2 regions of the Mesorhizobium sp. M5C.F.Ca.ET.164.01.1.1 genome follow, and region 1 is predicted to be linked to the other one. Evidence: riboswitches for the same ligand, from Rfam matches in the RefSeq annotation. Region 1 holds a riboswitch; the other holds the start of a gene.
The links. A riboswitch is a leader RNA that binds a small molecule or an ion and turns the genes downstream of it on or off. The one in region 1 is predicted to bind S-adenosylmethionine.
Positions count from the first base shown of each region.

Region 1 (16,116 bases):
ACCGTAGCGGAACAGCAAGGGCGGGATGACGACCGAGCAGATCACCGCCGCCGTGAAGCCGACAAACACGATCCGGCGCGCCACGGCCGGGCCGTAGCGGCGGTTGGCAAGGTCGGTGACCAGGAAGGAGAAAGGATAGGTGAAGGCGCCCCAGGTCAGAATGTCGGCCAGCGACAAGCTGCCGATCGCACCTTGCAGCGGGAACTGCACAAGGATGTTCGACGCCACCACGACAAGCGCCATGGCCGCAACAAAGGGCAGGTATCGGGAGAAAAAACTCATTTTTTTATCCTGGGTAATGGAACCAGCGGGGTGTCATGCCGAGTTCGGACGACACTCCTTGGAAGGCGGCTGCCTGAGAAAATTAAGCGGCCGGCTGTTCGGCAAGTTTCTTGGCGATCTGCTTCTTCAGCAGGCGCGCGCGCTGCGACAGCTCCTTGGCGTCGGCCTTGGCCAGGAACGCATCAAGGCCGCCGCGATGCTCGACCGAACGCAGCGCGTTGGCCGAAATGCGCAAGCGCACATTCTGGTTCAGCGCTTCCGAAATCAGCGTCACATCGACGAGATTGGGCAGGAAGCGACGCTTGGTCTTGTTGTTGGCGTGGCTCACATTGTTGCCGGACATGACTGCCTTGGCAGTGAGTTCGCAGGTGCGGGACATGGTTCTAAACCTTCAGTTCTCGGTCTGGCCAAACATTCGACCCGCGCCGGTTGGCGCGCGGTTTCGGTCAGGCGGCCTTATGGAAAAAGTTGGCGTTCCATAGTTGCATTTCGCCGATGCGTCAAGCTCCGGCTTGCGCACGGGTGTGACGACGCCTTTTCACATAAAGGCCGGAATTCAGCCTATAAGCGGTCGCACAACGAGATGCCAGGCCGGAGTTGTCCGCTTCCGCTGAAAAATCGAGGATCGATCCCCGCCATGCTTCGTTCGTCTCTTGCTCTCCTTGCCTCGCTTGCCGTTGCGCTGCCGACGGCAGCGTCTGCCGCCACGCAACAATCCTTCAAGGGCGAGTATACGGTATCGATCCTCGGCCTCTCGGTGGCGAAAGCAACCTTTTCTAGCAGTTACGAAGGCGATACCTATTCGATCGACGGTAGCGTCTCCAGCGCCGGCCTCGCCACAATCTTCGACGACACACGCGGCACGATCTCGTCAAAAGGCACGATTTCGGGCAAGCAATTGCAGCCACAAGCGTTCCGCGCCGACTACAAGTCGGGCGAGAAGGCGTCGATGATCGATATCCAGTTCGCCAATGGCACTGTTATCGCGACGAAGGTCGTGCCTGCGCCGAAGAAGCGCAATCCCAAAAATTGGATACCGCTGGGCGCCAGCCATCTCGCGTCGGTGCTCGATCCCATGGCTGCCACTGTCATCCATGCCGACAATCTCGACAAGGTCTGCGGGCGCACGGTGAAACTCTATGACGGCGAGATGCGCGCCAATCTGACGCTGACCTACGATTCGAAAGGCTCGACCTCGGTGCGCGGCTACAAGGGCGAGACCGTCACCTGCAGGCTGGGCTTTGAGCCGGTGGCGGGGTACCGCAAGAACCGCAAAGCTTTGAAGTACCTGAAGGATCGCAGCCGCATCATGGTGACATTTGCGCCGGTCGGCCAAACTGGCGTATATGCGCCGATCCACGCCACGGTCAGCACGAAAATCGGCACTCTCACCGTCAGCGCGGAGCGGTTCGAAGCAACAGAATAGGCGCGATTGCGCGCCGCCGGAGACGGACATGGCGCGCGCAACACTGATCGGCTTCTCGGCGGTCGCCATGTGGGCGCTGCTGGCGCTGCTTACGGACGCCTCCGGCGCGGTGCCGCCGTTCCTGCTTTCGGCGATCACCTTCACGATCGGCACCGGCGTCGGGCTCGTCGCGCGGCTTATCATGCCGGCCACCGACAGCCGGGAGAAAATACCGCCGCAAGTGTGGGTGATCGGTATTGCCGGCCTATTCGGCTATCACTTCTTCTACTTCACTGCGCTGCGCAACGCGCCGGCGGTGGAGGCGAGCCTCATCGCCTACCTGTGGCCGCTGCTGATCGTGCTCGGATCGGCGCTGATGCCGGGCGAGCGGCTGGCCTGGAACCATGTCGTCGGCGCACTGCTCGGGCTTGCCGGCACTTTCCTGATCGTCACCAAGGGCGGCGGGCTTGCCTTCGACGCGCGCTATGCATTCGGCTATGCGATGGCTGGCGTCTGCGCCGTGCTGTGGTCGGCCTATTCGCTGCTGTCGCGGCGTTTCCCGTCGGTGCCGACCAGCATCGTCACCTGGTTTTGTGCGGCCACGGCAGCACTTTCCCTTGTCTGCCATCTGATGCTGGAAGAGACGGTGCTGCCTGTCGGCGCCGGCCAGTGGCTGGCCGTGCTCGGCCTCGGCCTGATGCCGGTGGGCGCGGCCTTCTACGCCTGGGACATAGGCGTCAAGCGCGGCAACATCCAGGTGCTGGGCTCGGCGAGCTATGCCGCGCCGCTGCTGTCGACGCTGGTGCTGATATCAGCCGGTTTCGCCGAGCCGTCCCTGCGCATTCTCGCCGCCTGCGTGCTGATCACCGGCGGGGCAGCGCTGGCGGCGAAATCGCTGTTCTTGCGCAAGCAGGCAACGAGCGGGGCCGAGGCGTGATGCCGTTTCCCGGCGGTATCGAAGCCAACGCCAATGCGACGCTGCTGTTTTCGCTGGTGGCGGCGGTGATCTACGCCTTCATCATCGACATGCCGCCGACGCTTGCGCGTTCTGCGGTCAAGACGCTGGCCGTGGCAATGCTTGCCGTGCTGGCCTCGCTGCAGGACGGTCCGTGGCTGCTCGTAGCGGCACTGGCGCTCAGCGCCGTCGGCGACGCGTTCTTGTCGCGCGACGGTGAAACGGTTTTTCTCGGCGGGCTGGCCAGTTTTCTCGTCGCGCATGGGCTTTACATCGCGCTGTTCCTGCGTTCCGGCGGTGGGATCGGGCTGCTCTCGGCCGAGCCGTGGCGCGCGGCGATTGCCCTGGCAATGGCCGTGTTCGCGCTCGCCATGCTTTTTGCGCTCTGGCGCCGTGTCGGCCCCGCCTTGCGCCTTCCGGTCAGCGTCTATATCGCGGCAATCCTCGCCATGGCGATTTCAGCCCTGACGCTGAGCAATATCTGGGTCGTCGGCGGCGCCGTGCTGTTCATGGCGTCCGACGGGCTGCTCGCCTCGGAAAAGTTCCTGCTGACCGCCATTTCGCCACACCGCGCCTTGATGCGCCATGCGGTCTGGATTCTGTATTACGCCGCCCAGCTGGGGATCACGATGGGTTTCCTGTTGGGTTAGGTATGTCGACTTCAGGGTGATGCCGGCTGGAATCTCAACATACCTACGTCGTTCCCGGCTGCCAGCCCGGTTCGGCCAGCTCGAAGGCGGCGAAATCGAAGCCCGGAGCCACGGTGCAGCCGACCAGCGTCCACTCGCCCAGGCTGCGTGCCGACTGCCACCAACCTGCCGGCACGACGATCTGCGGCCGCTCGCCCGCCCCCAATGCCGTGCCGAGCACCTTCTCGATCACCGGCCCGTTTTCCCCATGTATCGACAGCGCCAGCGGGGCGCCGGCATAGAAGTGCCAGACCTCGGCCGCGTCCTTGACGCGGTGCCAGGCCGACACTTGCTCCTGCTCCAAAAGGAAATAGATCGCGGTCGAATGGCCGCGCGCGCCTTCCGCGCCATCGCGGAAGGTTTCGGCATACCAGCCGCCTTCCGGATGCGGTTTCAGGCCGAGCGTTGCGATGATTTCGGCGGAACTGGTCATTGGCTCCAGAACGTCACGGTTTCCAGACCATCAATGGTGCTCAGAAATTGTCCTTGCGCTTGCGAATTTCGGCGAACACTTCGGCGTCGGAGGCGTTCTCCATGCCGAGATGCTTGCGGATTGCCGGATCGTGCCAGCGCAGGAACGGATTGGTCGACAGTTCCTCGCCGATCGTGGTCGGCAGCGTCGGCTTGCCGTCGGCGCGCAGCGCCTCGATTTTCGCAGCGCGCTCCTTTAACGCCGAATTGGTCGGGTCGACGGTCAGCGCGAAGCGGGCGTTGGAAAGCGTGTATTCATGGCCGCAATAAACGACCGTCTCGGCCGGAAGTGCCGCGAGCTTTTTCAGCGAATCGTACATCACCGGCGGCTTGCATTCGAACAGCCGGCCGCAGCCGAGCGCGAACAGCGTATCGGCGGTGAACGCCACTTTCGATCCCGGCAGGTGATAGGAGACATGGCCTGCCGTGTGGCCTGGCGTGGCGATCACGTCGATCCTCTCCTCGCCGAGGTGGATGACCGAACCTTGCTCGACGGTTTCGTCGATGCCGGGGATCTTGGCCTTTTCCGCTTCCGGTCCGACGATGCGCAGCTTGAAGCGCTCCTTCAGCGCCAGATTGGCCTCGACATGGTCGACATGGTGATGGGTGGTCAGGATCATCGTCGGCGTCCAGCCGGTACGCTCGATCGCAGCCAGGATCGGCGCCTCCTCGGGCGCGTCGATGATCGCGGTCTGGCCGCTTTTGGGGTCATGCACCAGCACGCCGAAATTGTCGCTGCGGCACATGAACTGTTCGATTTCAACCGGCATAGCATCTCTCCACTAGAGCGGTTCGTCGTTTCACGGAAACGCCGAACCGCTTTATGTCTTTGTTTTTGCGCAATTCCGGACGGAAAACCGTTTCACACTTTTCCTAGAATTGCTCTAGCGCGCCGTACGTCCAGTTGGACGCACAAAGAACGCTCTAACACTTTTTATCTGCTGCATCCTGCTTTCGATTTCGGGCCGATGCAGTAGTCGCCGCAGACATAGGGCGCTTGCCCGCGGATGTCATCCGCCTTTGTTGAACTTGGACAGCATCGAAGATAGCGTGCCGCGCATGCATTCCGATATAGTCGACATTCGCTCCTTCTATTCGACCACGCTCGGGCGCTTGGCCGAACGCTCGATCACTATGGCGTTGTCCTCGATTTGGGCTGTCGTGCCCAATGAGCGGCTGGTCGGCCTGGGTTACACCTTGCCGTGGCTGGAGCGGTTCGGCACCGACGCAGAGCGTGTCTTTGCCTTCATGCCGGCGACGCAAGGCGCGGTGGTCTGGCCGGCCACGGGGCCGACCGCAACCGCGCTGGTCTTCGATGAGGAATTGCCGCTGGTCGATGCCTCCATCGACCGCATGCTGCTTGTCCATTCACTCGAACATGCCGAGAACCCGCGCGAGACGCTGAACGAAATCTGGCGGGTGCTGTCGCCCGCCGGCCGCGTCGTCATCGTCGTGCCCAACCGGCGCGGTGTCTGGGCCCGTTTCGAGCATACGCCGTTCGGCAGCGGCCGGCCCTTTTCGCGCGGCCAGCTCACCGAATTGCTGCGCGAAGCGAATTTCACGCCCGCCGCCTGGTCCGACGCCCTGTTCTTCCCGCCATCGCGGCGACGCTTCATGATGCAGTTCCACAATGTGCTGGAGCGCGCCGGCCGCAGGTTCTGGCCGATCTTTTCCGGCGTCATCGTGGTCGAGGCGCAGAAGCGGCTCTATCAGGGCGTGCCCGTCGTCCAGCGCGCCTCTCGCCGCGTCTTCGTGCCGGTTTTCTCGCCGCATGGCGCCACAAGGCTCGGCCGGATATCGCCGACCGGGAACGCGACATTGCCGAGCCGTCGATGACATTTTCGTGATCGGGATCGGGCTTTTCCTCACCTATCTGTCGAAAGCGGGTTTGCTACCCGAATGTGTCGACATGTTCACCGGTTTCAGCACCGCTTGCCAATTTCAAGGACTTCACCAATGGCTGATCATCCGGATGCAGAGGCCAGCGCCAAGCCGGTTGCCGCGTCGATCGAGGCCAGCAGCTTGCGCGACCAATTGGCGACGATCAAGCTGGCGCTGGGGACCTCGCCGATCCGCAAACACCTGCTCTGGGCCTGCGTCGGCATAGTCGCCGTCATTGTGGCAACCTCGATCGGGCAGGTTCTGCTCAATCGCTGGAACGAGCCCTTCTACGACGCGCTGGCTCGGCGCGACATGCAGGGCTTCCTGCACCAGCTTCTGGTCTTTGCCGCCATCGCCGGCGGACTTGTGGTGCTCAATGTCGGCCAGACCTGGCTCGACCAGAGGATCCGGCTGAAGCTGCGTGAGGCGTTGACCCTCGATCTGATCGGTGAATGGATGCGGCCGGCGCGCGCCTTCCGGCTCGCCAACGCCGGCGCCATCGGCGTCAACCCCGACCAGCGCCTGCAGCAGGATGCCGGACATCTCTCCGATCTTTCCACAGGCCTCGGCATAGGGCTATTGCAGTCGTTGATTCTGCTTGTTTCGTTCGTCGGCGTCTTATGGTCGCTGTCTTCTGGCTTCGTCTTCCATATCGGCGGCTATTCGCTGGCCATTCCGGGCTACATGGTGTGGGCCGCGATCCTCTATGCCGGTACCGCCTCCTGGCTGAGCTGGCTGGTCGGTCGGCCGCTCATCCGCTTCAACAGCGACCGCTACACGCGTGAAGCGGAGCTGCGCTCCTCGGTGGTCCGCGTCAACGAGAATGTCGATGCCATCGCGCTTGCGCACGGCGAAGCCGACGCGAGACGACGGCTCGAGCTCGACCTCGGCACGGTGCTGGGCGCGATGCGGCGCATCTACAGCGCCCAGATCAATCTTTCCTGGGTGACCGATACCTATGGCTGGATCACTGTCGTCGCGCCGATCCTCGTCGCCTCACCCGTCTATTTTGCCGGCGATATCAGCTTCGGCGGGCTCATGATGGCTGTCGGCGCCTTCAACCAGGTACATGCCTCGTTGCGCTGGTTCATCAACAATATCGGCGGCATCGCCGATTGGCGCGCCACGCTGATGCGCGTCGCCGATTTCCGCATAGCGCTCGTTGAAACGGACGCGCTGCACGACACCGAAGAACGCATCACGATCGGCGAAAACCCGAATGGCAGGCTGACATTCGAGAACCTCGAGGTTGCGTCGCGGGATGGATGTGCGAAGTTCGCCATGCCCCATGTCGAAATCCGCGCCGGCGAGCGCGTCATGATCACCGGAGATGCGCGCGCCGGCAAGACGCTGTTCTTTCGCGCCATTGCCGGTCTGTGGCCGTGGGGAAGCGGGCGGATCGGCATGCCGGCCGGAGAGGTGCCCGCCTTCGTGCCCCGCAAGCCCTATTTCCCGCTCGGCACGCTGCGCGAGGTGCTCAACCACGCCGATGCCGCGGTCAGCGACGCCGAGATCTCGGCGGTGCTTGCCGAGGTCGGTCTTGGGCGTCTGTCGTCCTCGCTCGACCGCTCGGCGCGCTGGGAGCGCGAATTGAGCGATGACGAGCAGCGCCTGCTTGCCGTTGCCCGGCTGGTTTTGCGGCAGCCGAAATGGGTGATCATCGACGAGGCTTTGGACACGTTCGACGGCGCGACGCTGAGTCGGGTGCTGTCGATGCTGGAGGCGCGTCTCGCCGGCGCCGCGATCCTCAACATCGGCCGGAGCCAGCAGAACATCGAATTCTTTCCGCGCTCGTTGGCGATCGTGAAAGACGTCGAGCGACCGGCTCTCAAGCCAGTCCGTGTCAGGGCCGGCGCGATCGAACCACCCCCGGCCGTCGCCGCAGCCTACCAAGAGACGTAGCCGGCGATACTCAGCCAAGCTTTATTTCGCCGTGATCGCGGCGAAAGATTGCCGGCATCGTGCCAAAGTTCGCGGCGTTGGACCCATGCTTGACGCGCTTAAAACGCGTCCCGTTGAAGAGATTCATGCGACACGCTTTAAGCCTTTGTTTCTATGCCTGTCGTTACCTCAAAACCGCTTCGCACCTTTGGGCGACATGCATCAGCCTGCTTGCCTGCCTTGACTGCGCTCAGGCAGCACCACTGGCCGCGCCTGCCGATACCATTGCAGTGGACGTCGAACTGGTGCTGGCGGTCGACATTTCGCACTCGATGAACGAAAGGGAATTCGCCCTGCAGCGCGCCGGCTACGTCGAGGCGCTGCGCCACCCCGACTTCATCAATGCGGTGCGTTCGGGTGTGACCGGCCGCATCGCGCTGGCCTATTTCGAATGGGCAGGCACCGTCCGCGACGATGCGGTCATTGCCTGGCAGGTCATCGATAACGCTGAGAGCGCCGACGCATTCGCCGACAAGATCGAGGCGCGCCCGTTCAGGAGCTTTCGCGGCACCTCCATTTCCGGTGCGCTCGGCTTCGGCGCCAAGCTTTTGGATGGAGCCGCTTTCGAGGCGACGCGCAGCGTCATCGACATTTCAGGCGATGGCCCCAACAATACCGGGATTCCCGTCACCACGACACGCGACGCCGCGGTGGCAAAGGGTATCGTCATCAACGGCCTGCCGATCCTGGTCAGCCCGTCGCCCAGCTTCAGCCATCTCGACCAATACTATGCCGATTGCGTTACCGGCGGGCCAGGCTCCTTCGTGCTGCCGGTCTATGCCGCTTCCGAATTCGTGACCGCCATACGCCGCAAGCTGATCCTAGAGGTCAGCGGTGTTGCCGGTCCCGGGGCCGATCGCGGGCCGATCCGGGTCGATGCGGCAGCACCGGTCGACTGTTTGCAAGGCGAGCGCGACCGGCGGTTTTTCTCCGATCCGTATTTTCCGGAACTTAATCGCTAGCTGGTCGGGCAGGCCGAGCGCCATATTGGCCGAAGAAGCGACGGCCGTTATCGCCTCAGCAGGAACACCGCTTGCTGGCCAAAGAAATTCCAGAACCACCATGGCATCGAGAGGCCGATTTTCTGGCCATTGGCGTCGAGCGCGGTTGCCCTTTCCACCGTTGCGCCGAGCTCCTCGCAGAGATTGACGAAGTCGCGGATGGTGCAGAAATGGATGTTGGGTGTGTCGTACCAGGAATAGGGCAGGTCCTTGGTCACCGGCATCCGCCCTTCGAGGAACAGCGAAAGGCGCACCCGCCAGTGGCCGAAATTGGGGAAGGAAACGATGGCGTGCTTGCCGATCCTGAGCAACTCGTCGAGCACCAGCTTCGGGTTGCGGGTCGCCTGCAAGGTCTGCGACAGGACGACGAAATCGAAACCCTTGTCAGGATAGAATTTGAGGTCCTTGTCGGCGTCGCCCTGGATGACGGACAGGCCGCGCGCCACGCATTCGTTGACGCCGCGCTGCGACAGTTCCATCCCGCGGCCGTCGACCTGCTTCGTCGCCTGCAGCAATTCGAGCAGCAGGCCATCGCCGGAACCGACGTCCAGCACCCGCGACTGCGGCGGGATGAGATCGGCGACGACTTCGAGGTCGACGCGCTGGGCGTGGTTGACACTCATGATCTCGCCTTTTGCCTGGCGCATGATCCTGATCCGAAAAGTCTGCAACTTTTCGGTGTCATGCGCTGATGCCTGGCTAATGATGCCGGTCCGGAAAGCCTGCAATCTTCAGGGGTCATGCGCTGAGCCCCCTGGCGCGGGCCGCCGAGGCGATGAAGCCGTTGATGGCCGCGAACAGCTCCGGCTCGTCGAGCAGGAAGGCGTCGTGGCCGCGATCGGTCTCGATCTCGACGAAGGACACCGAGGCGCCGGCTGCATTCAGCGCGTGAACGACCGAGCGGCTCTCCTCGGTCGGGAACAGCCAATCGCTTGTGAAGGAGACCAGGCAGAAACGGGTCCTGGTGCCCGCAAAGGCGTCGGCCAGTCGGCCGCCATGGTCGGCGGCGAGGTCGAAATAATCCATCGCCCGGGTCATGTAGAGATAGGAGTTGGCGTCGAAGCGGTCGACGAAGGTCATGCCCTGATGGCGCAGATAGCTCTCAATCTGGAAGTCGGCGTCGAAGCCGAAGGTGAGCGCTTCACGGTCCTGCAGGTTGCGGCCGAATTTCCGGTGCAGGGCCGCTTCCGACAGGTAGGTGATGTGAGCGGCCATACGCGCCACCGCCAGCCCCTTTTCCGGGCGCTTGCCCTGCTCGAAATATTTGCCGCCATTCCAGTCCGGATCGGCCATCACCGCTTGCCGGCCGACTTCATGGAAGGCGATGTTCTGCGAGGAATGGCGCGCGCCGGTGGCGATCGGCAGCGCCGAGAAAACGCGCTCCGGATAGCTCGACGCCCATTGCAGCACCTGCATGCCGCCCATCGAGCCGCCGAGCACTGAGAACAGTTTTTCGATGCCGAAATGGTCGACCAGCATCAACTGCGCCCGCACCATGTCGCGGATGGTGATGATCGGCAGGTCAAGCCCGTAGGGCTTGCCGGTGGCTGGATTGGTCGAGGCGGGGCCGGTCGAGCCGAGACAGCCGCCGATGACGTTTGAGCAGATTACAAAGAAGCGGCTGGTGTCGATGATCTTGCCGGGGCCGATCAGCACTTCCCACCAGCCCGGCTTGCCGGTCACCGGATTGGTGCTGGCGACATGCTGGTCGCCGGTCAGCGCATGGCAGACGAGGATGGCGTTGGAGCGGGCGTCGTTGAGCGTGCCGTAAGTCTTGTAGGCGATCTGGAACGGTGACAGCAGTGTGCCGGCGTCGAGCTTGAGCGGCTTGTCGGCACCGAAACGCAACACCGGGCTCGACGGCTCGTCGGCCTCGTTGTTGGTTTTTTTAGTGCGCAGCGCGACCATCGCATCCTCTTACATTAACCCATCGCGTTTTCCGAAAACCGATTCCGGTTTTCGGGTCGATGCGATATCCGGCCGGCTACGGATAGCAAAAAAACCGGCATTGCCCTCGCAAAGCCGGTTACAGAATGCAAACGGCCCTTTAGCGAGTTGTTTAACGTGGCTGCAAGCCGACCGGCCAAATCACCACGGGATTTCGCCTTTCTTCTAGGACCGGCGCGCCTCGGCGTCAACGGCCAGTCGCTCACCCATGATCGCCGCCTCTCGACATTCCAGGCCGCGGCTTGTATTTCCGCTGCGGCTTCCCGGGCGGAAGCGTTCTCGACGGATTTTTGCAATATGAACCAGGCATCGGATCAGGCACGTCCAACGCCCCGCGCGGGGATCATGGACATCGAAGCCTATGTGCCGGGCAAAAGCACGGCGCCGGCCGGCATCGCCAAGATCTATAAATTGTCGTCGAACGAGAACCCGCTCGGCCCCTCGCCGAAGGCGATAGAAGCCGCGCGTGACGTTGCGGCCAAACTCGACATATATCCCGACGGCACTGCCAGGCGCCTGCGGGAGGCAATCGCCGAGGTGCATGGCCTCAACCCGGCGAACATCGTCTGTTCGAATGGTTCCGACGAGATTCTGGGCCTGCTTGCGCAGACCTATCTCGCGCCCGGCGATGAAGCTGTCATCACCGAACACGCCTTCATGGTCTACAAGATCTACATCCAGTCGGCAGGTGCTGTCCCGGTGTCGATCAAGGAAACCAATGAGCGCGCCGACGTCGATGCGATCCTCGCTGCGGTGACGCCGCGGACCAGGATCATCTTCCTCGCCAATCCGAACAACCCGACCGGTACCTATCTGCCATTCCAGGAGGTGCGCCGCCTGCATGCCGGCCTGCCTGGGAACGTGCTTCTGGTGCTGGATGCAGCCTATGCCGAATATGTCCGCCGCAACGACTATGAAGCCGGCGTCGAACTGGTGGCTGGCGCAGAAAACGTGGTCATGACCCGCACCTTCTCCAAGCTCGGCCTCGGCGGCGCGCGGATCGGCTGGATGTACGCACCGATGCATATCATCGACGCGATCAACCGCGTGCGAGGTCCCTTCAACGTCAACGCGACGGCGATCGAGGCCGGCATTGCCGCGATCCGCGACCGCGCCCATGTCGAGCGCAGCGTGGCGCATAACGAGACCTGGCTGCGATGGGTGAGCGAGGAGTTGACTAAGCTCGGACTGCGGGTGACGCCGAGCGTCGGCAATTTCGTGCTCATCCACTTTCCCGAGGACCAAAAGCATTCGGCGGCGGCTGCGGACGATTACCTCTCAGCGCGCGGCTACATATTGCGGCGCGTTTCCGGCTACGGCTTCCCGAATGCACTGCGCATGAGCATCGGCACCGGAGAGGCCAATCGCGGCGTTGTCGCCGCCCTCGCGACATTTCTGAAAAGCTGAACCCCGAAAAGCTGAAACAATGACATCACCGATGTTCGAAAAGATCGCGCTGGTCGGCATCGGCCTTATCGGCTCGTCGCTGGCCCGCGTCATCCGTCGCGAAGGCCTTGCCCGCCACATTGCCATCTCGACACGCAGCGAAACGACGCTAGCGCGGGCGAGGGAACTTGGCCTCGGCTCCTCCTACACGATGGACGCGAAAGAGGCGGTCCGCAATGCCGACTTGGTCATCGTTTCGGTGCCGGTCGGCTCTTCGGGCGAGGTCGCCGCCGAAATCGCACCGGCGCTGAAGCAGGGCGCCATCCTCACCGACGTCGGCTCGACCAAGGCGTCGGTCATTGCGCAGATGCAGCCGCATGTGCCTGCCGGCGTGCATTTCATTCCCGGCCATCCGTTGGCCGGCACTGAAAAATCGGGTCCGGACGCTGGCTTTGCCGAACTGTTCGAAAACCGCTGGTGCATCTTCACGCCGTTGCCCGGCACCGATCCGGCAGCATTGGAAAATCTCTCGGAATTCTGGCGCCGCTGCGGTTCCAATATCGATACGATGGACCCCCAGCATCATGACATGACATTGGCCATCGTCTCGCATCTGCCGCACATCATCGCCTACAACATCGTCGGCACCGCCGACGACCTGGAGTCAGTGACCAAGTCCGAGGTCATCAAATATTCGGCCTCCGGCTTTCGCGACTTCACTCGCCTTGCCGCGTCCGACCCGACGATGTGGCGGGATGTCTGCCTGCACAACAAGGATGCCATCCTCGAAATGCTGGCGCGGTTCTCGGAAGATCTGGCCTCGCTGCAGCGGGCGATCCGCTGGGGCGACGGCGAAAAGCTGTTCGACCTGTTCACCCGCACCCGCGCCGTCCGCCGCTCGATCATTGAGGCCGGCCAGGACATCGATGTGCCGGACTTTGGCCGGCAGGCGGTCGAGCACCCATCCAAGGCATAGAGCATCGGACCCAAAAGTGGGTACCGGCTTTGGGGAATCCGATGCTCAAACAAAGGCAGAGCGGCGGTGGTACGATTCGATTTGAAAGCCCGCCGCTTTCTCAGGCCGGCCAATGAGCCGCCATCATCGCCAGTGTCTCGGCCCTGTCCGGCGCGCCCAGCCTGCCGCCGAACCGCAGGCATTTGAGCGCGGCGGCGGCGCTGGCAAACCGCAAGGTCTGTTCGACCGGCATCGCCTCCGCCAGCCCGACGGCAAAGGCGCCGTGAAACACGTCGCCAGCGGCAAGCGTGTCCACTGCCTTGATCCTTGGCGCCGCGACATGGCGCACGGACGCGACCGAGCGGTCGAACCACCAGCTTCCCGCCGAGCCGCCGGTCACCGCTACGAATGCATCGGTGCGTCCGGCCAACGCTTCACAGGCCTTTTGCGGGCCTTGCTCCTCGCCGCAGAGGATGAATGCCGCTGGCTCCGACGCGACGATGTGCGAGGCGAGCGGAAACAGGCGTTCCAGCACGTCTCGTGGAGCGGTGTCGGCGTCCAGTATGGCTGGACGGCCGATTGCGCGCGCCGCCGCCATGGCCAGAGCTGCTGCGCCCGGCCAGCGCACATCGACCAGGACGGCGTCGAATGGGGTGAGGTCCTGGGTGGGGAGGGCCTCGGGGTCGGCCTGGGCGAGCTTGTCATAAAAAGGAACGATGATGCGCTCGCCATGCGTATCGACCAAGATGGCCGACAGTGCCGAACGCGCGCCGGTGACGCGCCGGACAAAGCTGCAATTGACGCCTTCGGCCTCGATCCCGGCGACCAGCTGATCGCCGACGGGGTCGTCTCCCGCGCTCGCCCACAGCGATACGTCCGCGCCGAGCCGGCGTGCGGCGCAGGCCGCGCTCGAAGCCATGCCCGAGGCGATCTGGACGCCGTCGGCCGCGATGAACTTGCCCTGACGTGTCGGAAGCGTGTCGACGCGTAGGATCGTATCGAGCGTCAGCGCGCCAACACTCAGGATCTTCACCGGGCGGTTCATTTATCTTCCTGTTTGACCATGATCTTTTCCGAACTGGAGGTTCGCAATCTTGGTCTAATCGACCGGCTTGATCCTGCCCAGCGGGATAAAACCGAGCGAGGCCTTGCCCTTAACGACCTTGAGCGGCATCGACGGTTCGTTGCCTAGCAGCGCCAGCCCGGCAAAGCCTGTTTTGATCTGGCTCTTCTGCTCGGGAATGGCCTTGCCGAGGATTGCCGCCACCGCCTTCGGATCGCTGAGCTTGATCATCAAATCGGCGTCGATCAGCCCGTCGGCATCGACCGAAACCGGTCCGGAAACGGTGATACGCGCAGTTCCCGACGACAGATCGAGCTTGCCGATATCGACCGCCTGGCCGCGCAGGCTCCTTGACTGCGTGTTGATCAGCGCCACGCCGTTCTTCAGCGTCACGTCGCCGCTGCCGTCGAGCGGCGGCAGCACGCGACCATCGATGGCGTCCGGGTCGATTTGGAGATCAGTAAAACTCCCGGCATAGTCGATGTCCTGGCCGTTCGGACGCAATTGTCCGGCCGCCGTCCCGGCGCTGAACAGCTCGACCGGGTCTGTGCCATCCGCCGGATCGGTCTGGCCGGACAGGCCCTCTGCCTCCAGCGAAATGCTCCGGGGCAGCGGCCAGGACAATTTCAAGTTCGCTCGCAGATTATCCCAGTCGATCCATAGCGGGGTCATCCCCGGAACGGAGGTCCTGAGCGGTCCCCGCAGGTCGACGCCAGGCGACAGGATCTGGGTGATGTGCGTAGCCGCGTGGAGGCTGCCGAGCGAGGCGGCGACGTTCCTTGTGTCGTCTTGATAAGCCAGCCTGTCGCAGGAAACGGCGAAGCTCGAGGGATAGCCGCTGACCGTGAGATTGGCGCAGTCCGCCTCGATGCCATTGCCGTCGAGCTCGGCCACCGCTTTGCCGGCTTCGCTCTTGACCTTGTCTGCCAGGTAGAACCAGCCGGCGCTGTAGAGGCCGAACAGCACGACAATGAAAGCGCCGAGCCAGAGCAGCCGGCGGAGAAAATTCGGCGGGCGTTCGTCACTTGACGTCATGCTGCGGCTCTCGTTGGCGCGTGTTGCAGAGGGGACTGTCGTTTCCGGCAACATCAGGTAGACGGAGGAGGATCGAAAAAACACCGATTCCAGTGCGGTGCCGCAACAGGCTTGGCGATATGGGCGATTTTTGGGTTTTTGGCTACGGTTCGCTGATCTGGCGGCCGGGATTTGCGCATGTCGAGACGCGGCGCGCCCGCCTTCACGGCTACCGCCGGTCGCTGTGCGTCTACTCCTTCGTGCATCGCGGCACGCGCGAACGGCCCGGCCTGGTGCTCGGCCTCGACCGTGGGGGCTCCTGCATCGGGCTGGCTTTCCGCGTCCCCGGCGATCTGCGCAACGAGGTCATTACCTATCTGCGCGAGCGCGAGCTGGTCACCAATGTCTATCGCGAGCGCATGCTTAGCATTCGCCTCGACAGTGACGGTATGAACGGGGGCGAGATTGTCCCGGCGGTCGCCTATGTCGTCGACCGTACCCACGAGCAATATGCCGGTGCGCTCGATGCGGCCGATGCGGCGACCGTCGTTCGCGGCGCCGTCGGCCAGTCGGGAAAGAACGAGGACTACGTGCTCAGCACGCTGGAGCACCTCGAAGCGCTTGGGATCCGCGACCACTGGCTGGAAGAAGTGGCGAAACGGATTGGGTCGTGATCTTCTTTCGTTGTTTGACCATGATCTTTCCGAAAACCGGTTCCACTTTTTGCTTCGCTGACCTTCGGTTCGGGATCATGGTCCGGGCTACATCCTGAAAATCTGCTTCCCGAGATCGGCGCGATCCAGGCTGTTTGTCACGGCGAGCTCGAACTCCGCCAGCGGATGGATGCCGCCGACAGGGACATGGAAATCGGGTTGGCCGAAGATGTCAACAATCTCGCGCAACACCGGCCGGTCGGCTTCGACAGGCGGCGAAAAGAAGTAGCGGTAGATATTTGCCCTGATCTCGATGCCGCTCAGCAGCACGTCGAAATTGTGCAGTTCGAAAAGCTCGCTGCTCATGCCGCCATTGATGACCATCTGCCCGCCCATCGCGAGGGTGCGGATCAATTCGCCACTGGCGGGTCCGCCGACATTATCGATGATCCCGTTCAACCCGGCGCCGCCGG
Region 1 is NZ_SRTG01000001.1:1,631,770-1,647,885, forward strand. It holds gene EN807_RS08020 (queuosine precursor transporter) at 1-282, opposite strand, end outside; gene rpmB (50S ribosomal protein L28) at 365-661, opposite strand; gene EN807_RS08030 (DUF3108 domain-containing protein) at 920-1,708, shown strand; gene EN807_RS08035 (EamA family transporter) at 1,737-2,624, shown strand; gene EN807_RS08040 (lysoplasmalogenase family protein) at 2,624-3,292, shown strand; gene EN807_RS08045 (cupin domain-containing protein) at 3,336-3,764, opposite strand; gene gloB (hydroxyacylglutathione hydrolase) at 3,805-4,572, opposite strand; gene EN807_RS08055 (methyltransferase domain-containing protein) at 4,862-5,638, shown strand; gene EN807_RS08060 (ABC transporter ATP-binding protein/permease) at 5,759-7,585, shown strand; gene EN807_RS08065 (DUF1194 domain-containing protein) at 7,786-8,586, shown strand; gene metW (methionine biosynthesis protein MetW) at 8,634-9,248, opposite strand; gene EN807_RS08075 (homoserine O-acetyltransferase) at 9,364-10,533, opposite strand; SAM riboswitch at 10,653-10,730, opposite strand; gene hisC (histidinol-phosphate transaminase) at 10,870-11,979, shown strand; gene EN807_RS08085 (prephenate/arogenate dehydrogenase family protein) at 11,999-12,934, shown strand; gene EN807_RS08090 (sugar kinase) at 13,035-13,958, opposite strand; gene EN807_RS08095 (DUF2125 domain-containing protein) at 14,013-15,011, opposite strand; gene EN807_RS08100 (gamma-glutamylcyclotransferase) at 15,131-15,664, shown strand; gene EN807_RS08105 (zinc-binding dehydrogenase) at 15,752-16,116, opposite strand, start outside.

Region 2 (16,116 bases), 1.6 Mb from region 1:
CGGGCCGGAGATCCTGATCGGCGACCTGCCCTCCGACGTCAGGGGTAACTCGCGCATCCTTCGCGACGGCAAGCTGTTGTGGGAAAAGCCGTTCCTGTCGGGCGAGGCGAACATGTCGCACACCATCGCCAATCTCGAACATCACCACTTCAAGTATTCGGCCTTCCGCCAGCCGGGAGACGTTCATGTGCACATGTTCGGCACGGCAACACTGTCCTTCGCCGACGGCATCAGGACCGAAGCCGGCGACGTCTTCGAGATCGAGGCCAAGGATTTCGGCCTGCCGCTGCGCAACCCGCTTGAGATCGAGCAACCGGTGAAGGTCGCCGTGAAGGCGCTTTGATTGTGTGATCTCCCCCTTGAGGGGGACATGTCGCCGAAGGCGACAGAGGGGGTCGTCTCACATAAATCGCCAACGCCGTCTCTCGTGGCGGAACGGCGTTGGCGCTTTACGCGCAGCGACCCTCTCTGGCCTGCTGGCCATCTCCCCCTCAAGGGGGGAGATTGGCAGCCTCAATAAATATCGAAATCGAAATATTTGGCCTGGATCTTCTTGTAGGTGCCATCTGCGACGATCGCATCGATCGCGGCGTTGAGTTTCTCGCGCAGCGCATTGTCTTCCTTGCGCACGGCGATACCGGCTTCGGTCTCGGTGCCCTTGACGTCGCCGACCATCTTGCAGCAGCCGTCGCTCGACTTCTTCATCCAGTCCATCAGCACGAATTTGTCCGAAAGGACGGCATCGAGACGGCCGTTCATCAGGTCGGCGACCGCCTCCTCCTGGGTCGGATAGAGCTTCGCCTCGGCGCCGGCCTTGCTATAGACATCCTGGGCATAGTCGGCCTGGGTGGTCGAAGCCTGGGCGCCGACTGTCTTGCCGGCGAGTGCGGCGGGTTCGGTCGAGGCAATATCGCTGTCCTTCAAGGCCACCAGCGAAAGCGGCGTGGTATAGTATTTGTTGGTGAAGGAGACCTGCTTCTTGCGCTCCTCGGTAATGCTCATGGACGCGATGATGGCGTCGAACTTTCTGGCCTGGAGCGCCGGGATCATGCCCTCCCAGTCCTGCGTGACAAGTTCGCATTCGACCTTCATCTGAGCGCAAAGCGCATTGGCGATGTCGATGTCGAAGCCGGTGAGCTTGCCATCCGCGGTGATGGTGTTGAACGGCGGATAGGCGCCTTCGGTAGCGATCTTCAATTTTTCCTGTGCTTGCGCCGATAAGGACCCGGCGGCCATCACCAGCATGGCAGCTGTTGCTGCCGATGCGATCCATCTTGAAATCTGCATTTCTTTGTTCCCTTGGTTTCAACTACCTTGACGGTTGGGCACAGCCAAGCACGGCCCGCAAGGTCAGGCAAGCACAGTCTGATTGATCGGGATATCAGCGCGCGGCGCGGAAATGTTTGGACAGTTTCAGGCCCTGTGCCTGATAGTTCGAGCCGAGATCTGTGCCGTAGAGCGCTTGCGGCCGCTTCAGCATATGCTCGTAGACCAGCCGTCCGACGATCTGGCCGTGGTCGAGGATGAACGGCACTTCGTGGCTGCGCACTTCGAGCACAGCCCTGCTGCCGGTGCCGCCGGCCGCCGAATGGCCGAAGCCCGGATCAAAGAAACCGGCATAGTGGACACGGAATTCGCCAACCAGCGGATCGAAGGGCGTCATTTCGGCGGCATAGAGCGGCGGCACATGCACCGCCTCCTGGCTGACGAGGATATAGAATTCATCGGGATCGAGCACCAGTTCGCCGGCACCGCTCTTGTAGAGCGGCTCCCAGAAATCGACAACATCCTGTGCGGCGCGCTTGTCGACATCGACGAGGCCGGTGTGGTGCTTGCCGCGGTAGCCGACCAGCCCGTCCTTGTCGCCATCGAGGTCGATCGACAGTGCGATGCCGCCGCCGGAAATGTTCGGCGGCTCGGTCGCGACGAGCGTCTCGGCACGATGCAATTCGTGCAGCTCGCTTTCCGACAAAAGCGCATTGCCGGTGCGGAACCTGATCTGCGACAGCCGCGAGCCGGCACGGACGACGATCGGAAAGGTGCGCGGGCTGACTTCCAGATAGAGCGGGCCGTTGTAGCCGGCAGCGATCTTGTCGAACTCGTGGCCGCGATCGGTCATCACGCGGGTGAAGATGTCGAGCCGTCCGGTCGAGCTCTTCGGGTTGGCCGAGGCCGAAACGTTTGCCGGAAGCGCCAGGCTCTCAAGCAGCGGCACGATATAGACGCAGCCCGTCTCCAGCACCGCGCCATCAGCGAGATCGATTTCGTGCAGCTTCAGGCGGTCGAGTTTTTCAGCAACCCTGTGGTTCGGGCCGGGGAGGAAGGAGGCGCGCACCCGCCAGGCCTTGTCACCAAGCCTGAGGTCGAGGCTGGCCGGCTGGACCTGGTCGGCATCGAGCCCGCGCGGCGACTTCAGCGCGCCCGACTGGAACAGCGCGGAAATGTCCTGATCGGGAAGAATGCCTGTCTGCCGCAAAGTCTGGCTCCGCTCGAAGGCCGGGCGTGGTCTCGTTTTGTCGCAGGTTCCTGCCGCGGAACCCGCTGGTACAAACCTCTTAATCATGCCGGCAATTGACGCAAGCGCGGTGCGGGTCTAAAGGGTCGTTATCCCGTGGTGATTTGGCCGGTCGGCTTGCAGCCACGTTAAACAAGTCGCTAAAGGACCGTCGGGCCGAAAGGCCGTATGGACCGGTTGCGACTTTCGCGGCCGGTTTTTTTGTATGTGGGCCATTTTTGGTGTTTGGAACAAGGTGATGACGAGCAACAAGCGCAACTGGAAGCCTCAGACCGCACTCGTGCATGCGGGAACGCTGCGTTCCGGCTTCGGCGAGACCTCCGAGGCGATGTATCTCACGCAAGGCTATGTCTACGATACGGCGCAGGCGGCGGAAGCCCGCTTCAAGGGCGAGGAACCGGGCTTCATCTATTCGCGCTATGCCAATCCGACGGTCGACATGTTCGAGAAGCGCATGTGTGCGCTGGAAGGTGCCGAAGATGCCCGCGCCACAGCATCCGGCATGGCGGCGGTTACAGCGGCGTTGCTGTGCAGCGCCAAGGCCGGCGACCACATCGTGGCGGCGCGCGCGCTGTTCGGCTCCTGCCGCTGGGTGGTCGAGACGCTGGCGCCGAAATACGGCATCGAGGCGACGCTGGTCGATGGCACGGAAATCGCCAATTGGGGAAAGGCGGTCAGGCCCAACACCAAGCTGTTCTTCCTTGAAAGCCCGACCAATCCGACGCTGGAAGTCGTCGACATCGCAGCCGTCGCCTCGCTTGCCGATTCGATCGGCGCGCGGCTGATCGTCGACAATGTCTTTGCCACGCCCTTGCAGCAGAAGCCGTTGCAGCTCGGCGCTCATATCGTCGTCTATTCGGCGACCAAGCACATCGACGGCCAGGGGCGCTGCCTCGGCGGCATCATCCTGTCGGACAAGAAGTGGATCGACGAGAATTTGCACGACTACTTCCGCCACACCGGCCCCAGCCTGTCGCCCTTCAACGCCTGGACGCTGCTGAAGGGCCTGGAGACGCTGCCGCTGCGCGTGCGCCAGCAGACGGAAAGTGCCGGCCGGATCGCTGACTTCCTCGCCGAGCGATCGGAAATTGTCCGCGTCATCTACCCCGGCCGCGCCGATCACCCGCAGGCGGCTGTGGTCAAGAAGCAGATGTCGGGCGGCTCGACGCTGATCTGCCTCGACGTCAAGGGCGGCAAGCAGGCGGCCTTCGCCTTCCAGAACGCGCTCGATATCGTGCTGATCTCTAACAATCTGGGTGACGCCAAGAGCCTGATCACCCATCCCGCGACGACGACACACAAGAATCTGAGCGACGAGGCGCGCGCCGAACTCGGCATCGGGCCAGGCACGCTCAGGCTGTCCGTCGGCCTGGAGGACACCGACGACCTGCTCGAAGACATCGAGCAGGCCCTGAAAGCCGCCAGATAGGTATATGCACTGGGCGGTGTCGCTCGAATCGTCAAAATCAGGCGCGGTCAGGCGCCCGACGGGGTCTCTTCCAATTCCGCAACGGCGCTGGTGTGGATGGTCATCGTGTTGCCGCGCCAGTCGACGGCACCGCTGAGCCAGCCACGCGCCCAGACAATCGGCAGGATGCAATCGCGCACCATCATCGCCGGGATCATGCGCAGCGACAGGTGCCAGCCCTTGGCCGAGGCGAGAGCGCATTCCGGGAGATAGGCGACTACCAGCACAGCGAGGGCGGTTGCCGACAGGCTGAAACCGGCGCCTGCTGCCGCAACCAACGCAAGCACCAGCGGCGGGGCCGCTCCGATCAGGAGCTCGGGCGCGAAGAACAGTGGGAAGGTGACGCGACGCAGGCGTGCCCAGCGGGCCTGGCGCGACCAGATTTCGCCAAGCCTGCGCAAACCGAGCGGCTGCTCGAAGGGCGAGCCGACGAGATTGACGCGCAGTCCGAGCCCGTTGACCAGCTTGGTCGCGGCGGCATCCTCGGCAATCTCGGCTGCAAGCGCACGGATGCCGCCATTGGCGTCGAGCATCGGCTTGTTCCACAACATGCTCTTGCCTTGGGCAAAACCGAGGCCGAGCGCCTCTCCGGTATATTGCCAGCGCGCCTGCAGCGTGTTGAGGAAGGCGCATTCGACCTCCGCCCAGAACCCGTCCGGCCGCGAGCCGATCGGCGTCGAGCAAACAAGACCGGTTTCCGGCCGCCATGCCGCCATCAGATGCTGGACATAGTCCCTCGGCATCAGGACGTTGGAATCGGCAAGGATGACCCAGCGGTGGCGCGCGGCCTCCCAGCCCTTCACGCAATTGTTGAGTTTCGGATTGCCGCTGATGCGGTCGTCGCCGACGAGCAGCCGGGCCGGCACGGCTGGAAAAAGGGCAATCGCATCGGTGATCGGCCCGACCACCGGGTCGTCGGCATGGGCGACGCAGAAGATGAGCTCATAGCGCGGCCAGTCGAGCGAGAAGGCGCGCTCGAGCGTTTCCTCGGCAAACGGCTCGACGCCGCGCGACGGCACGACGATCGACACCGGCGGCGCCTTGCCGGCTGGCGGCGCGATCCTGCCAGGCCGCTTCAGCTTGAACGAAGCGAGCAGGATGCTGGCGACATTGACGAGAAGCAGAGCTGTGGAAAGCAAGGCGGCTGTGACTGTCAATTCCATCGATATCTGGTCGCTCCAGAAAAAACCGGCCGCATGGAAGCCGTTTTCAACAGTTCGACAGAATGCTGAGTCGCCGGCCCTGCACACCATCATTGTCATGTGTCACTTAAATGACATTGTTCTTCGGCACCTGCGCGCAAAGGAGTCGGGCAACGACGGGAAGCCTCCCCGTTGACCAAACTGCGGAGAGCGTCGAATGTTCCGTCTGCATATTGTGGAGTAGTCTATGTACAGCGCCGTTACGCGCAACATCGAAGTACAGGTCAGGCCGTTCTATCTGGAAGATCGCTCCGACCCGTCGGAGAACCGCTATGTCTGGGGCTACCAGGTGACCATCGACAACCAGTCGGATGAATTCGTACAACTCCTGTCACGCTATTGGCATATCACCGACGGCACTGGCCGGGTCGAGGAAGTGCGCGGCGCCGGCGTTGTCGGCGACCAGCCCGAACTCAACCCCGGCGACAGTTATCAATATACGTCTGGCTGCCCGCTCTCGACACCGTCCGGCATCATGGTCGGCCACTATACGATGCGCAACAAGCGAGGCGAGACGTTCGACGTCGCCATCCCCGCCTTTTCGCTCGACCTGCCGGGCACGCGGCGCACCGTCAACTGACCAGCTAGACCTGATCCATCCCGATAGAATCGGGATGGGCTCCAACTCTTAGACCAGGACCTTTCCCGAACCGAAGGTCAGCGAAGCAAAAAACGCTTTCCACTTTTCGATGCGCGGACTTTGGTCGGGATCATGGTCTACTGCGCCGCAGAAAACTCCGTCGGATCGAAGTCATATTGCTTCGAGCAGAATTCGCAGGCGACATGAATGCCGCCATCCTCGCTGCTGTCCCTGATCTCGTCGGCTGAGAAACCTTCGAGTATGCCGCGGATCTTCTCCCTGGAGCATGAGCACTCGTCGGCTACCGGTACGCCGCCGAAGACGCGGACGCCGTGCTCGTGGAACAGCCGGTAAAGCAACCGCTCGGCGCCGATCGTCGGGTCGATCAGTTCCGTCGGCTCGATGGTGCCAAGCAATGCCAGCAGTTCCTGCCAGGAATTGTCGGCCGGATCATGGATCTCATCGCGCGGATCGCCGTCGCCGCCCGGAAGATCGGGCACGCGCATGCGTTCCGCCGATTGCGGCAGGAATTGCGCAAGGATGCCACCGGCACGCCATTGCTCGCGGGCACCGCCGACACCGGGCGTCAACAGCTTGGCCACCGAGAGTCTGAGGTCGGTCGGGATCTGTTCCGACTGGCGAAAATAGGTGCGCGCGGCCTCCTCCAGTGTCTCGCCGTCGAGCTGGACGATGCCCTGATAGCGCTGCGTGTGGGCGCCCTGGTCGATGGTCAGCGCCAGGACACCGCTGCCGAGCAGCGTCTGCTGCGAGGTCTCGCCGGCAGATGTCAGTGCCTCCAGCCGGTCGGCATCGAAGCGCGCATAGGCGCGCAGCGCCTGCGGCGTGGAAAAATCCGCAACCAGCATATCGACCGGCCCGTCCGTGCGGGTCTGCAGGATGAACTTGCCTTCGAACTTGAGCGAGGTGCCGAGCAGCACTGTCAGCACGCAAGCTTCCGCCAGCAAGCGCGCGACCGGCTGGGGGTAGTCATGACGGCTGAGGATCGCGTCGAGCATCGGCCCGAGCTGGACGGTGCGCCCGCGCACGTCGAGCGGGCCGACCTCGAAGGGCACGACATGATCGTCGCCGGCGTAGCCGAATTCGCCGAGTTTGGGTTGATGTTCAGCCAATTGATGAGTTTCCAACATGACAAAGCTCCGGGGCGCGGCCATGCCGCCCTCCGGGGCGCATGCGTCGAAACGCGCTCGATTTGCGTGATGCGGCTGAGATAGGCATCACGTACTCCCGGATCAAGGCGGTCCGGATCAAGCGCCCAGACACCAGGCCAAAACCGCCTTCTGGGCGTGGAGCCGGTTCTCGGCCTCGTCGAACACCACCGAATGTGGCCCGTCGATGACCTCGTCGGTGACCTCCTCACCGCGATGCGCCGGCAGGCAGTGCATGAATAACGCGTCGGCTTTTGCCTTCGCCATCAGCGCCGCATTGACCTGGTAGGGTGAGAAGACATTGTGGCCGCGAGCACGGTGCTCCTGGCCCATCGACACCCAGCAGTCGGTGACGACGCAGTCGGCCTGGTGGACCGCCTCCTCAGGCGAGCGGGTGAAATTCAACTTGCCGCCATGCGCCGTCGACCAATCGACATGCTTCTGCGCCGGCTCGCTGCCTTCCGGCACGGCAACGTTCAGGTTGAAGCGGAACCGCGCCGAGGCCTCCAGCAGCGAATGCAGCACGTTGTTGCCGTCGCCGGTCCAGGCGATCGTCTTGCCGGCGACCGGACCGCGATGCTCCTCGAAAGTCATGATGTCGGCCATCAGCTGGCACGGATGGGTATCGTCGGTCAGCCCGTTGATGACGGGAACGGTGGCGTTCTCGGTCAGCTCCAGCAGCCGGTCATGCGATGTGGTTCGGATCATGATCGCATCGACATAGCGCGACAGCACCTTGGCCGTGTCGGCGATGGTTTCGGAGCGGCCGAGCTGCATCTCGGTGCCGGTCAGCATGATGGTCTCGCCGCCGAGTTGGCGCATGCCGACGTCGAAGGATACGCGCGTGCGCGTCGACGGCTTGTCGAAGATCATCGCCAGCACCTTGCCTTCGAGCGGTTTTGTCCGCTCGCCAGCCTTGAGCCTTGCCTTTCGCACGACGGCATCGTCCAGCATGAAGCGCAGATCGCCCTCGGAAACGGCGGAAAGATCGGTGAAATGGCGAAGGCTCATTTGGGGTCTTTCGACTGTTACTTCGCGGCAGCCGCGGCTATGGCATCGGCCAGGCCCCTGGCGCCGGCGCGGATGCGGTCGAGCGCTTCATGGATCTCGGCCTCGGTGACGGTGAGTGGCGGCAGCAGGCGAAGGACGTTGTCACCAGCCGGAACCGCCAGCAGATGCTGGTCGCGCAACGCCATATTTACCTTGGTGTTAAGTGCGGCGCATTTCAGGCCGAGCATCAGGCCGGTGCCCCTGATGTCTTCGATGATATCAGGAAATTCGTCGGCGACACCCGCCAGCCCCTGCTTCAGCAGCAACGCCTTGCGCTGGACATCCTCCAGGAAACCGTCCTCCAGCACCACGTCGAGCACGGCGTTGCCGACCGCCATCGCCAGCGGATTGCCGCCGAAAGTGGTGCCGTGCACGCCGGCAGTCATGCCGACGGCCGCCTCGTCGGTGGCGAGGCAGGCGCCCACCGGAAAGCCGCCGCCGATGCCCTTGGCAACCGCCATGATGTCGGGCGTGACGCCAGCCCATTCATGCGCGAACAGCTTTCCGGTGCGGCCGATGCCGCACTGGACCTCGTCGAAGATCAGGAGCAGGCCATGCTGTTCGCAGAGCTGCCTCAGCCGCTTCAGCGACTGCGTCGGCACCGGGCGGATGCCACCCTCGCCCTGCACTGGCTCGATCAGTATCGCGGCGGTCTCGGGGGTGATCGCCTTTTCGGCGGCGTCGATGTCGCCGAAGCCGACCTGGTCGAAACCTTCGACCTTGGGTCCGAAGCCTTCCAGGTATTTATACTGGCCGCCGGCGGCGATGGTCGCCAGCGTGCGGCCATGGAAGGCGCCTTCGAAGGTGACGATGCGAAAGCGCTCGGGATGGCCCTTGACGAAGTGGTAGCGCCGCGCCGTCTTGATGGCGCATTCCAGCGCCTCGGCGCCGGAATTGGTGAAGAACACCTTGTCGGCGAAGGTGGCGTCGGCCAGCCGCTCGCCCAGGCGGCTCTGCCCCGGAATCTCGTAGAGGTTGGAGACATGCCAGAGCTTGGCCGCCTGCTCGGTGAGTGCCGAGACCAGATGCGGATGGCTGTGGCCCAGCGAATTCACGGCGACGCCGCCGCCAAAATCGAGATATCGCTCGCCCTTGTCGGTGACCAGCCAAGTGCCTTCCCCATGGTCGAAGGCCAGGGGTGCGCGGGTAAAGGTCTCGAAAAGCGCCGAACCGCTCATTATATGCGTCTCCGGAACCGGAAAATCAAAAAGCCGCCAAAGCGGCGGCCTTTGTGGGCTTATCGTGTTTTTCGGCCATGAAGTCAACGAAAACGTCGCGCAAGGACGGGCGGCAAGCTCTCCAGCGAGACGCCGGCTCATCAGCGACCGGGCAAGTTGGGGAAAACCGAAAAAACCGATTCGTGTTGGCCCTCGGACTCTTGTCACCGAGTCAGCGCATAAGGTAATTGTAGTCGAGAAATAACTAGATTTCGTGCGGCGGACCTAATCACCCGATATATGTGGTGTCTGCCCGGCGGAAGCCGGATCGTGGAAGGATTCCGATCGCCGCACATTTCAGCAGGAGCGCGGTCTCATGAATTGGACTGACGAGCGGGTCGAACTTCTTAGAAAATTGTGGTCGGAGGGACTGAGCGCCAGCCAGATCGCCGCACAGCTTGGGGGTGTCAGCCGCAATGCGGTCATCGGCAAGGTGCATCGGTTGAAACTGTCGGGCCGCGGACGCTCGACCGCCACGCCGGCACGCCAGAAGAAGAGCGTACAGGGATCGAGCGTCCAGAAATCGGTGTCGCGGGCGGCAACCACTGCGCGGCATATCACCACGTCGATCGGCGCGACCGCGCTGCAGGCGCAATTCGACGCTGTACCGGTGGCGCGTCACTACGTCCGTCCGGTCGAGAACGTCGTCGTGCCGATCTCGCGGCATCTGCAACTCGTCGAGTTGACCGAGCGGACATGCAAATGGCCGAATGGCGATCCGCTTTCGGAAGAGTTCCATTTCTGTGGCAACGACGCGGCCGAAACCGGACCCTATTGCAAGTACCACGCCCGCATTGCGTTCCAGCCTGCTTCGGAGCGGCGGCGCAGCCGGTAGGGGAATAGGGCAGTACAGAGTGAAGTGCAGAGAACCGCGCTCGTGAAGCGCTATCCCGCTCTACTGCCTCTCTTCACAGCCAGCCGCTCTTGCGGAAGCGCCAGTAGAGAAGCGTGCAGACCAAAATAATCGCCGCCAGCACGATCGGATAGCCATATTCCATCCTCAGTTCCGGCATGTCGTTGAAATTCATACCGTAGATGCCGGCGAGCGCCGTCGGCACCGCCAAGATGGCAGCCCATGAGGCAAGCTTCTTGGTGATCGCCGTTTCCTGGCTCTGGCCCACCAGAAGGCTCGCCTCGAAGGCAAAGGCGAGAACCTCCCGCAAGCTGTCAATCTTCTCCTGGACGGTGCGGATGTGGTCGGTGACGTCGCGGAACAGCGGATGCATGGCCTCATGGATCTGCGGCAGGTCGGCGCTTGTCAGCCGGCGGCAGACTTCCACCAGCGGCAGTGCTGCATTGCGCAGGCGCAACAGGTCGCGGCGCAGCATGTAAAGCCGTTCTATATCGGAGCCGGTCATTGGCTTTAACAGAACCTTGTCCTCGATCGCCTCGACCTCATCCTCGATTTGCTCGAGCACCGGCATGTAATTGTCGACGATGAAATCGAGGATAGCATAGAGGACGAAATCCTCTCCCTTGGCCAGCGAATGCGGGCAGCTTTCCCAGTGCTGGCGAACGGCGGCATAAGAAGTCGATGGACCGTGCCTGACGCTGACGATGTAGCCGGCGCCGACGAACAGATGCGTCTCGCCGAAGGTGACGCGGCCGTCGATCAGCTGGGCCGTACGGGCAACGATGAACAACGCATCGCCATATTGCTCGATCTTGGGCCGCTGGTGCGGATGCTCGGCATCCTCGATCGCCAGTTCATGCAGATGGAATTGAGCCTGGACGCGCAGCAACAGGTTGCGGTCGGGCTCCAGCAGGCCGATCCAGACGACATGGCCTGGCTTCCTAGCCCATTCGCCAGCTTCCTCGATGGGAATGTCGGCAATACGCCGGCCGGCCGTGTAGACGCTGGACGCGATGATGCCGGATGTCGGTGGGGCCGGGGCCAGGTTTCGAACGTTTTCCATCGCAACCTCCGAATGCATGGCTTCGGACCAGGAAGGGAGGGAAAGCTTAGCCTATATTAGCAGAACGTTCGAGAGGTGGCCGCTCACTTCGCCGGTGGCGTTCCAAGAACAATCTTGTCTGTCTTGTCGCCCTTCGGCCGCTCGGCCGGCATCTGGTCGCCGGTGACGATGTAGTAGATCGTCTCGGCGATATTGGTGGCGTGATCGCCGATCCGCTCGATGTTCTTGGCGCAAAACAGCAGGTGCGTGCAAGGCGTGATGTTGCGCGGATCTTCCATCATGTAGGTCAGCAACTCGCGAAACAGCGAGGTGTACACGGCATCGATCTGATCATCGCGATCACGCACGAAGCCGATTTTTTCCACCGAGCGCGACGCGTAGAGGTCGAGCACTTCCTTGAGCTGCGTCAACGCCAGGTCGGCCAAGGCCTCGATGCCGCGGAACAGGCTGGTCGGCTGGCGTCCTTCTATGACGGCAACCACGCGCTTGGCGACGTTCTTGCCGAGGTCGCCAACCCGTTCGAGGTCCGCCGAGATGCGGATTGCGCCGACGATCTCGCGCAAATCGGTCGCCATTGGCTGGCGCTTGGCGATGATGACGATCGCCTTGTCGTCGATGTCGCGCTGACCTTCGTCCAGAACGAGATCGTCACGGATGACCTTCTGGGCAAGGCCGGGGTCGGCGTTGACCAGGGCCGCTATCGCCTGTTCGACCATGCGTTCGGCATGCCCGCCCATCGCGGCGATGCGCTTCGACAGATATTTCAGTTCCTCGTCATAGGCGCTGACGATGTGCACGGACTGCATGGAAATGCCTTCCCGGGATCTGTGGCCGAGTCGTTCCTCGAATCCTCCGCTGATACGCTAGCCGGATGACAGAAAAAAGAAACGGCTTGTTAGCAGATAGTGCGGCGTCAGTGCGCCGGCAAATGAACCGAGAAGGCTGCGCCTTTGCCGACCTCCGACTTGATCGAGAGCCTGGCGTTGTGGCGCGTCAGGATATGCTTGACGATGGACAGGCCAAGGCCGGTGCCTTTCTGGGTCCGGCTGTTTTCGACATCAATGCGGTAGAAGCGTTCGGTGATGCGCGGGATGTGCTCCTCGGGAATGCCGGGACCGAAGTCCCGGATGGTGACGTCGATGCCCGGTTCTGGACCGTCATTGCTGTGAGCAATCGTCACCACGACGCGTCCACCCGACTGTCCGTATTTGCAGGCGTTTTCGAGCAAGTTTTCGAAAACCTGGAAAAGTTCATCGCGATCCCCGGGCACATCAAGCGGCCCTTCTGCGAAATCCCGCTCGATGACAACGCCGTTTTCCCTGGCAAGCGGCCCAAGCGAATCGATGACGCTGTCGAGGGTCTGGCGGAGATCGACCTCGGTTCCCGGCTTCAGATAGGGTTTCATCTCCAGCCGCGACAGCGACAGCAGGTCGTCGATCAGGCGCGCCATGCGGCCGGTCTGGTTCTGCATGATCTGCAGGAACTGCTCGCGCGCCGCCGAGTCGTTGCGGGCCGGGCCGCGCAGCGTCTCGATGAAGCCGGAGATCGAGGCGAGCGGGGTGCGCAGTTCGTGGCTGGCATTGGCGATGAAGTCGGCGCGCATCCGGTCGATCCGGCGCGCCTCGCTCTGGTCCTTGAAGACCAGCACATAGAGGTCGGTGCCGTGGCCGACAGACGACGCACTCACCCGATAGGCCCGTTCGACCGGCAGCTTTTCGGTATAGTCAACGACATCCGAAGCGGCGGCGCCCGATAAAATACTGTCCAGCAAAGCCTGCATCTCGGGCGCCCGGAATTTCAGCGACAGCGACATGCCCGGTGCGATGCCGCCGAAGGCGGCGAAGGCGGCGGCGTTGGCATGGACGATCGTGGCGGTGCGATCGAAGATGATCAGCGGATCGGCAACGGCGGCCGCCAGATATTCTCCCGACAGCTGTTGTAGCCCGCCCGCCTCGATCGCCGCGGCATCCTCCGCGGACTGGCGCGCAACGCTGGCCGGCAGCATCGCGGCGGCAAGCAGCAGTACGGCACATGCCAGCAGCACCACATAGCCGGACGTGTCTGCGAAACCATAGACGGTCAGGACCGCGACAATGCCGGCGGCCAGCAGCCAGCGGCTGTTCCACAACCGGGTAGCGACCAGTTGCGCCGTGCTTCGCTGTTCTGCGCCGCCCATGTCAGCCATTGTCAGCCATTGTCAGCCATTCGCGCGCACTGCGCCTCCGCCCCCACCCGGCCGGTCGGGTGGAACTTCCCGCTGGACCGGCGCTAGAGCGCCGTGCGTCCAATTGGACGCACAAAGGACGCTCTACCACTCTCAATCTGCTGCATCGTTCTTTCCGAAATCGATTCCGATTTTCGGGCCGATGCAGTAAGGCTCCCAATAGCATGAGTCCGGAAACTGGAAAGGTTCGTCTCGATGAAAAACTCCAAGGAAGATGCCGCCGCGCCCGTTCTGCTCGAGTTCGACATCGAGGATCCCAAGCTTCCGGACTGGGTCGAACACAACAAGCTGACCGCGGGCGGCTACCCCTACGACAAGAAAATGAAAAGCGACGAGTATGACGAGACGCTCGAGCGGCTGCAGATCGAGCTGGTCAAGGCACAGGCATGGCTGCAATCGACGGGCGGGCGCGTGATGTCGCTGTTCGAAGGACGCGATGCCGCAGGCAAGGGCGGCACGATCTTCGCGCTGCGCCAATACATGAACCCCAGGACAGCGCGCAACGTTGCGCTGACCAAGCCGACCCCGACCGAACTCGGGCAATGGTATTACCAGCGCTATGTCGCGCACTTTCCGACATCCGGCGAGTTCGTCACCTTCGACCGCTCCTGGTATAATCGCGCCGGCGTCGAGCCGGTCATGGGCTTCTGCACGCCGGAGCAGCATGAGAAATTCCTGGACGAGACGCCGTATTTTGAACGGATGATCTGCAACGAGGGCATCCATTTCTTCAAATTCTGGTTGAACATCGGTCGGGAAACACAGCTTGAGCGGTTTCACGATCGCCGCTGGAGTCCTTTGAAGAGCTGGAAATTCTCGCCGATCGACATTGCCGGCATCACCAAATGGGACGACTACACCAAAGCGCGCGACCTCATGCTCGAACGCACGCACGAGGAATTCGCGCCTTGGATCATCGTGCGGGCCAATGACAAGCGGCGCGCGCGACTTGCCATCATCCGACGCATCCTGTTGTCGCTTCCCTATGACGGCCGCGATCTCGACGCCATCGGCAAGGAAGACAAGAAAATTATCGGGGAAGGGCCTTCGTTCCTGGGACCACAGGCCTGAAGCACTGCCGCGCGCCCCAACGACGCGCGGCACGATTCCGGATATTCCTGTCATTCTGCCGAATGACTTCTCATGCCGCCAGCCGGGCAATCCGCTGCAGCCGCTTCAGCGTGGTATCGTCCTGCAAAGCCTGCTGAAACAGCGAAATCTCCTGGTCGATGCGATCGCAGAGCGCGCCTGTGTCGCCCTTGAGCAGGTCGCGCGTCTGCAGCAGTGCGGCGACCGGCTTCTTGGCGAGTTGCCTGGCTCTGCCAAGTGCGGCTTCCTCGACATCGCCCACCACTATCTCCGTGACCAGGCCAAGCATCCTGGCGTCCTCGGCACTGAGCGTGTCGCCCAGGCAGAAGAAGCGAAAGGCGCCGGCATAACCGAGTTTCTGCGGCGCCAGGATGCTGGTCGCCGCGTCCGGCACGAGGCCGAAATCGACGAACGGCACCCGGAACGTGCTTTCATCAGATGCGATCACCATGTCGCAATGGAACAGGATGGTGCAGCCGACGCCGACGGCGTCGCCGTCGACACAGGCAAGGACCGGTTTGGGGAACGTCGCCAATGTGCGGAACATATCGGTGACGGCGGCGATCAATCGTTGATGCTTGGTGGCGTCGAGGAATTCTGAAAAATCGCCGCCGAGGCAGAAGCAGCCGGCAAGGCCGCGCAGCACCACGACGCGCACATCATCGTCGATTGCGGCTTCGTGGAAGATCTTGGCCAGGCTTTCATAGGCTCGCCCGTCCAGCACCGGCCGGCCGTCATCCGACGATACCGTGACGATCAGCGTATGATTGCGGAACTCTGTTTGCGGTTGGATGTTCATGGCTGTCTCCAATTCTCACGAGGCCTGCCTCATTCCGAGCCTGTCGGGATAACCCCTGGCCAGCACCGGCGCGAAATGACTGCGACGCGAGCGCACCACCTCAAGCGTATGCTCGTTGAAGGTGAGCAGCGTCGCGACGACCTGCTGGTTGCCATAGGTGCGCTGGTAGCCAAGCGGCTTCGCCAGGAAGTGCAACTGCAGCGCCCGCAGAACCCACATCGGCTCGAACTCGATGATCACCTGGTTGACGTTCCGCTTCAGCCCCCACTCGACGAAGCCGGCAATGAGCTCGGTGCCGACCGTCGAGACGCCGCGCTTGCCGTCACGAAAGCCCGGCGCCACCGCATAGCGGGTCAGTTCCCACACGTTCGGCCCGGATGGCGGCGTCCCTTCATAGAGGTCCGCCAGCACCTCGGTCAGAAGATGCGCCCGCGTTGTCGGCAACATCCGCTGATAACCGGCGAGTTCGCCATTGCGGATGACGAGCTGATGCACCGCCTCATCATGGTCGAACTGATCGATCTCAAGGCCATCGGGGCGCTGCAGATCTGTCCACCCCATCTCCTCGACGAAAATCTTGTAGCGTAAACGATGAACGGCCTCCCAAAGGTCGGGACGTTCCATAAGTTCCTGTGTGGTAAGGGAAAAAAGCATCTGCCGTCTCCTAGGTTCAATAGGAAGATACGGCCGGGCTGTCCCGAGAAAATTACGCGATCACGTATGCAAGAATTTCTAGGCCGGCACGGCCGAGCTAGCTAATATAGCCGCGCCTTATCGCTTCCGCGACCGCCTGTACCCGGTTGACGGCACCGAGTTTGCTTTTGGCGTTAAGAAGGTGTTTCTCTGACGTGTGTTCCGAAATGCCGAGAATCTGTGAGATCTCCCATTCG
Region 2 is NZ_SRTG01000001.1:67,680-83,795, forward strand. It holds gene araD1 (AraD1 family protein) at 1-343, shown strand, start outside; gene EN807_RS00335 (ABC transporter substrate-binding protein) at 514-1,287, opposite strand; gene EN807_RS00340 (2'-deoxycytidine 5'-triphosphate deaminase) at 1,382-2,476, opposite strand; SAM riboswitch at 2,602-2,679, shown strand; gene EN807_RS00345 (O-succinylhomoserine sulfhydrylase) at 2,754-3,944, shown strand; gene EN807_RS00350 (ceramide glucosyltransferase) at 3,992-5,146, opposite strand; gene apaG (Co2+/Mg2+ efflux protein ApaG) at 5,373-5,765, shown strand; gene EN807_RS00360 (Hsp33 family molecular chaperone) at 5,903-6,937, opposite strand; gene argF (ornithine carbamoyltransferase) at 7,031-7,942, opposite strand; gene EN807_RS00370 (aspartate aminotransferase family protein) at 7,960-9,159, opposite strand; gene EN807_RS00375 (GcrA family cell cycle regulator) at 9,515-10,033, shown strand; gene EN807_RS00380 (magnesium and cobalt transport protein CorA) at 10,107-11,114, opposite strand; gene phoU (phosphate signaling complex protein PhoU) at 11,198-11,920, opposite strand; gene EN807_RS00390 (ATP-binding protein) at 12,028-13,299, opposite strand; gene ppk2 (polyphosphate kinase 2) at 13,534-14,409, shown strand; gene EN807_RS00400 (enoyl-CoA hydratase-related protein) at 14,480-15,226, opposite strand; gene EN807_RS00405 (acyl-homoserine-lactone synthase) at 15,242-15,880, opposite strand; gene EN807_RS00410 (LuxR family transcriptional regulator) at 15,978-16,116, opposite strand, start outside.
Region 2: another riboswitch for S-adenosylmethionine. It lies ahead of EN807_RS00345 (O-succinylhomoserine sulfhydrylase); the one in region 1 lies ahead of EN807_RS08075 (homoserine O-acetyltransferase).